Regions from separate parts of the Lysinibacillus canaveralius genome, predicted to be linked through region 2. Evidence: riboswitches for the same ligand, from Rfam matches in the RefSeq annotation. Region 2 holds a riboswitch; the other holds the start of a gene.
What was found. A riboswitch is a leader RNA that binds a small molecule or an ion and turns the genes downstream of it on or off. The one in region 2 is predicted to bind FMN.

Region 1: it holds a riboswitch for FMN, as region 2 does, so the genes downstream of both, AA0Y26_RS05480 (ECF transporter S component) here and ribE (riboflavin synthase) in region 2, are expected to answer to the same signal.

The regions. Positions count from the first base shown of each region.
Region 1 covers NZ_CP154840.1:1,121,866-1,125,288, forward strand. Annotated here, with positions in the region: gene AA0Y26_RS05470 (RNA polymerase sigma factor SigX) at 1-132, shown strand, start outside; gene AA0Y26_RS05475 (hypothetical protein) at 129-1,334, shown strand; FMN riboswitch at 1,418-1,593, shown strand; gene AA0Y26_RS05480 (ECF transporter S component) at 1,815-2,393, shown strand; gene AA0Y26_RS05485 (cyclase family protein) at 2,510-3,127, shown strand; gene AA0Y26_RS05490 (MerR family transcriptional regulator) at 3,332-3,423, shown strand, end outside.
Region 2 covers NZ_CP154840.1:302,406-305,828, forward strand. Annotated here, with positions in the region: gene AA0Y26_RS01620 (bifunctional 3,4-dihydroxy-2-butanone-4-phosphate synthase/GTP cyclohydrolase II) at 1-969, opposite strand, end outside; gene ribE (riboflavin synthase) at 980-1,618, opposite strand; FMN riboswitch at 1,830-1,958, opposite strand; gene AA0Y26_RS01630 (MATE family efflux transporter) at 2,135-3,423, opposite strand, start outside.

The DNA of each region.
Region 1 (3,423 bases), 820 kb from region 2:
TTCCAGGAGCTTTCTATTACAGAAACGGCCGAAATTTTAGGATGGACGGAAGGTAAAGTAAAAACAACGCAGCATCGGGCAATCAAAGCGCTGCGGGAGAAATTGAGTGAACAGGAGGCGAATTCATTATGAAGAACGAAAAATGGGACGATCAACAGCTGGAAGAGCTCTTATCCAAAGCCCCAAAAATTCAAGATCATCGTTCAAAGGAAGACGTCTTCGCAAGACTGAAAGAGGCTGGTGCTTTTGAAGAGGAGCCAGTACAATTAAGCAAAAAGAAAAAACGAAATCCTTTTATGCTCTTCGGGTTGACGGCTGCTTTGACATTTATAACATTTGGTGGTGTATACTACTTTTCGCAAAATTCTTCTGAGGAGAAAAGTATCTCTATGTTTGACGAAGAGAGTTCAAATAAACAGGAACAAACGCTGGATACAGCTGAAAACACAGCGGAAATCGAAGAGATGGCTATCCGGGCAATACCGGAAGAGGACATCCGCACGTCAGTATATGAGGAACAGCTGGAGGAGGCCTCTGCATTTCACATCGGTCTAGCTGGAAATGATGCAGAAAGTGTACCGGTTACGATTGTTATTCCGAAAGAAAAGCTTGTGGAGGACTTCGGCAAAGAAGCACCGACTCAGGTTGAAATGTATAATAAATATGCTTCGAAGCTGGATGAACAGGCAGCAGGATTCAATGAGTTGCATCCGGTAAAAGGAAAAATTGAAGAACAGGGAAAAACAGTGACCCATACTTTACCTGCTGATCATGGATATGATGTGTCATCCGGAGCGGCAGCCGTTTATACGGGAATGCTGACGGACACATTTAGCAAAAATTATGATAAGGCAATTATGCAAAATCAAGATGGGACACCGATGACTTTTAAAGAGGCAGGAACACCAAGCGAACCTTTAGATTTGAAAAATGCTTCGCGCTATAGCTATTTCCTGGATGAACAGGAAAGTGGTGTCTTTTTAGCCCCGAATTTCCGACAGACCTTTCAGACGGTAACAGAAGCTTTGGAATATATGAAGGTAGAAGAGAATGATATTTATAAAACGGCCATTCTACCAGGCGTAGATTATAAGGTAACAGATGGCAATGTCGTGAAAGTCACTTTTACAGCTCCTCTGGATTTAGAGACGGTTGATTCACAGCAGGCGATGCATATGATTGAAGCGATGCTGTTGACGGCTTCAGGCTTTAATAAGCAGATACTGTTTGAAAACATTGTACAAACGGAATGGAGAGGTTTCTATTTCGCTGAGCCCCTTCCGAAGCCAGTTGGGCCAAACGAATTACCGGTTGATCTTATCCAGGCTAAATAGACAACTTTAGAGAATTGTAGGCAAAAGGGTTTACAATTCTCGTTTTTCTCTTATAATAAAAAGTGTAACATAATTTTATATTGATTCATCTTCGGGGCAGGGTGTAATTCCCGACCGGCGGTAATAGAAGGAGCGATATCCGACCATTTTTGGAGGATATTGCAGCAACCCTTCTTCAGCCCGCGAGCCGCTTTTATAGTGCGCAGGATTTGGTGAGAGTCCAAAGCCGACAGTATAGTCTGGATGGGAGAAGGTGAAGGTACGGTCGTCATTTCATGAGAAATGTCGTGTTTTGTGTACGCCTTAAAGCTAAAGGGAACTGGCTTTATTTCGCTGTACGCAAAATACCGATGTTAAGACCTTTATTTAAGTGTGCCTTATTCTCCCTTATACAATATTGTATAAGGGTTTTTTCATGGAACGCGACGCCGGTTGTACCTTTCTTCTTGCGAGATGGAATCAGCAAAGGAGAAGATTTTTATGACGAAGACAAACAAAAAGTTGCGTTCATTCGTAACAATTGCGATGTTGAGTAGTATTTCATTTATCTTAATGCTATTTAACTTTCCGCTACCATGGTTCCCAGCATTTTTGCAAATCGACTTCAGTGATGTACCAGCATTGATTGCGGCTATCACAATGGGTCCGGTTGCCGGTATTTTAGTAGAGCTTATGAAAAATATTCTGGACTGGATTTTCTCAGGCTCGCCAACAGGTATGCCGGTAGGGCACATGGCGAATTTTGCAACAGGTATTTTGTTCATCTTGCCTGTTTATTACATTTACAAAAAACTACCTTCTGCAAAAGGTTTATTTTTCGGCTTGATCGTTGGTTCGTTAATCATGTCAGTAGGAATGGCCTTCTTGAACTATATCGCATTTTTACCGATGTATGGATACTTCATGAACTTCCATGTGGAGAATATGTCTGAGATGGCAGTGAAGGCAATCTTACCGTTTAATCTGCTTAAAGGGGTCATGCTCATTGTTATTGTGACGGTCCTATTCCGTACAATGAATAAGTGGATTCAAAACCAGCGTTTACAATATTTATCGTAACGAATACGCAGCTGCTTCGGTAGCTGCGTTTTATTTTGCCTTTCGACATGATACAATAACGCCGTATGAATGATAAGAGCTAAATTGATTTGTCGATGAATTGAGGAGGAAAAGATATGTGGATCGATATTACAATACCATTACATAAAAATATACCCGTATGGCCAGGGGATGCACCATTTGATTACCGGCTGGCGGCGAAACTCGAGCCGGACGGGGCAAACGTAGGCGAGGTGATGATGAGTCTACATACGGGCACTCATGTTGATGCTCCCTATCATTATGATGATTTTGGAAAATCGATTGATGCCTTGCCGCTTGACTTGTTCATGGGAGCTGTACTGCTGGTAGAGATGACAAATGTAGAGCAAATTCAAAGAGTGCATGTCGAGATGCTTCCGTTGCAGGGGATAGAACGGATATTTTTCAAAACGAAAAAAGAGCATGACTTATACCGTTTCGACCCTTCCTATACAACGGTTCATCCTGAGACAGTTGCGTTTCTAGCTGCTCAAGGAATTAAGGTGCTGGGGACGGATGCGCCTTCTGTTGATGCAGTAGAGGATGTGGCATTACAGGCTCATCACGCTTGTAATGAAGAAGGAATTTATATTATCGAAAACTTGTACTTAAAAGATGTGGAAGCAGGATTATACGAGTTTATCGGTCTCCCTTTGGCCATACAGGGCGGAGATGCATCTCCGATTAGGGCAATTATTCGAAAAGTCGAATAGAATTAAAGAAGCTGACCAAAGAGGGTCGGCTTTTTTGTTTAAACAGAGCTTATTTGCAGACCGGCGGACTTTATATGTCAGCCGGCTTTTTATCTCAAATTGAGATTAAATTAATCTAAAAAACGTATGTTATATTTCCTTACGTGATATTGATATTATAAGTGACATATTGTAAAGTAAAGATAAGAAAGGGAGGCGATGACGATGAGTCGAGAGTTTCGAAGAGCAATGCCGTTACTCCCAATTAGCATGGTGATGCAATTAACGGAGTTAACCGCAAGACAAATTCGCTATTA
Region 2 (3,423 bases):
ACCAAGCTGTTCATTTGCCTCGACTGTATCATAGCCCTGCTCCTGTAGTTCATATGCCTTTAGCTTGTTTAATAGCCCAATGCCACGCCCTTCCTGTGCCATATAAAGAACAATGCCTGTACCTTCCTGCTGAATCACCTGCAGCGCTTTATGAAGCTGAGGTCCGCATTCACAGCGCTTAGAGTGAAAGATATCGCCTGTCAGGCATGCGGAATGAATGCGAACAAGGGGGGAAGTCTCCTTGGAAAGGTCGCCTGTATAAAGTGCTACATGTTCCTTGTCATCGAGTAGGTTTGAATAGCCGATCATTCGAAAATCACCAAATTCACTTGGCATTTGCACACTGGCCTCGCGAGATACGAGCTGCTCGCGTTCGTAGCGGTAGTGGATCAGATCCGCAATTGTGATAATTTTTAAAGCGTGCTGTTTAGCAATTTCCAAAAGCTCAGGAACTCTAGCCATTTCTCCGTTTTCTTTCATGATTTCACAAATGACACCGGCTGGTTGTGAGCCGCAAAGGATAGCCAGATCGACCGCTGCCTCTGTATGGCCATTCCGAACAAGGACGCCTTTTTCCTTTGCAATTAATGGAAATACATGGCCGGGACGGCGGAAATCCCCAGCCGTAGCTTGGTCATCAAGAATGCTCAAAATTGTATCGGAGCGTTCAAAGGCACTAATGCCTGTCTCTGTCGTCTTATAATCGATACTTACTGTAAAAGCTGTCTGGTGGTTGTCCGTATTGTTGCCAACCATTGGATGGAGAGCCAGGCGTTCAGCGAGTGCAGGGGAGATAGGCGTACAAATGAGCCCTCTACCGTGTACTGCCATGAAATTGATATTCTCAGGTGTTGCATGTTCCGCTAATATGACAAAATCCCCTTCATTTTCACGGTCCTCATCGTCAACGACAATAATCGGTCTGCCAGCCTTTAAATCTTCTATTGCTTCGTCAATTGTATGAAACATTGTGTACCTCCTAAAATCCATGTTGATGCAGAAAATCCATGGTAAGTGAAGACGTCTCTTGGCGCCCCTTAAATTGATTGATAATATACTTGCCTAATAGGTCGGTTTCGATATTTACCAAGTCTCGTTCCTTTTTCATGCCAAGTACCGTTTCACGGTAAGTGTGGGGGATGAGTGAAACAGTCAGCTGTCGGGGCTGTAAGTCAAAAATCGTCAAGCTGGTACCGTCTATTGCAATTGACCCCTTTAACAGGCAATATTGGCTGAGTGTTTCACTGATAGCGATATCAATATATACAGCATTTGCTGCAGGGCGCTTTCTCAAAATAATACCGGTACCATCTACATGCCCGGAGACGAAATGACCCCCAAATCGGCCGTTCGCAGGCATGGCCCTTTCCAAATTCACATAATTACCGGGCTGGAGAGACTGCAGGCTTGTTGACTTGACAGTTTCAGGCATTACATCTACTGTAAAATGCTTGTTTGCAAAGCGTGTGACCGTAAGACAGACACCATTAACTGCGATGCTGTCCCCAAGATGGACATCTTCGAGGATTTTCTCAGATGAAATGGTCAGCTCCATAGAGTCTTGTCCCTGGGCAATCGACTGGACCTTCCCGACATCCTCGATAATTCCTGTAAACATTTCTTCTCCTCACTTTCCTAAAAGGTTTTATATGTCTTGCTGTACAGGTTTTCGTACCACTGGCCAAAGCAAGATGACCCATAATTTTTCTCATAGATATCACGCTATGTGGTGGCCAAAAATACGTCTCTGAAACGAAAATGAGCCCCTTATAAAAAGGGGCTCATGAGTAAAAGGCGTCACTAAATAAGCCTTGCTATGAAGACTTTTTCAGCTCCTTCTTCCATCCAGACTGTTACTGTCGGCTTTGGATTCGCACCAAATCCTGCTGTTACGCTCGCGGGCTTAAGATTTCTCTATCACCGCCGATTGGGAATTACACCCGACCCCGAAGGACTTATTTATTGTTACTCTACATTATAGCACTACATCTGTGGAAATCCAGAAATTATCTGAAATTGTAGAGAAAATACGTAATTTAAGGCGAAAGGGGTAAGAAGTAGAGGCAGGCTAGTCTTTTATATAGTCCAAGAAAAAAGCTATACTGCCTCAGACAGTATAGCTATAACAGTAGTATTAGTTATTTGATGAAATAATAGAGTAGCGTTCCCATTTGCGGCTTCTCCAACGAAGAAGGACAAAGATGGCACGAAGCCATTCATCTGCTGCAATCGCAAGCCATATACCTACCAGACCCATATCCATAACAAAGACGAATAGGTATCCGAGCGATAAACTTACACATACCATTGTAAAAAAGCCGACTCTTACCGGGTAACGGGCGTCACCGGCTGCGCGCAGGGCGTTGATAAATGTCAGATTAATAGCGCGCCCCGTTTCTAGTACAATACCAAGCAAGAGAACTGAGGCTCCGATGGCCACAACTTCTTCGTTTGTTGTAAATAACCGCATGAAAGGTTCACGGAAAATCGTAATGATAACAACTGTTGGAATAGTTAACAGCATCGCCATTTTGATGCTGGACCATGCCCGGCTGTAGGCAATATCCTTTTCACCGGCACCGACGCTTCGCCCGATTAAAATGGCTGTCCCTGTTCCAATTGCCAGAGCGAACAGGTAAGTGAACATAGAGATGTTTACTGCATACTGTCTTGCAGCTAGTGATGCTGCGCCAAGATATGTCACATAGTAAAGGAATACAAGCTGGCATGCTTGATATAAAATTTGCTCAACGGCAGAAGGTACGCCAATCTTCAAGATTTCCTTTACATAGTTTTTGGAAAAAGTGTAAAAGTATCGATATTCAATTTTAATCTCTAACGAGCGGTACAGCAGCCAGAAGAAGACGACTGCGGCGATACCGCGGCTAATAACAGAAGAAAGACCTGCACCTGCAACTCCCATTTCGGGAAAACCAAATTTACCGAAGATGAATAGGTAGTTGAACAGGGCATTCAAAAAGTTCATGCCCGCCGCTAAATACATTGTTTGCTTCGTCAAACCTTGTACACGAATAATCGCAGAAGCAGAAGTAATAATAGCCTGGAAGAAAATCGATCCGCCTACAAATGTTAAATAAGTTGTTGCTGCGGCAAGGACATTACCTTCCAAATTCATAGCAGACAAAATTTTACCCGAAAATATAATAAATACTACACTTACCACAAGTCCCACGATGAGGTTAAGTGTAACAGACAAAGCCGAAAGTTTTGTTACGTCTAATAGACGATGTGATCCAATATATTGTGAAATGACAATAGAAGCTCCTGTTCCGATAACACCCAAAATTAAAATAGCAATTTGGACATATTGATTGGCTGCACCGACCCCGGCTACTGCTTCATCCGACACCGAACTCAGCATAAACGTATCGACCAATCCCATAAGCATGAATAAGAACAATT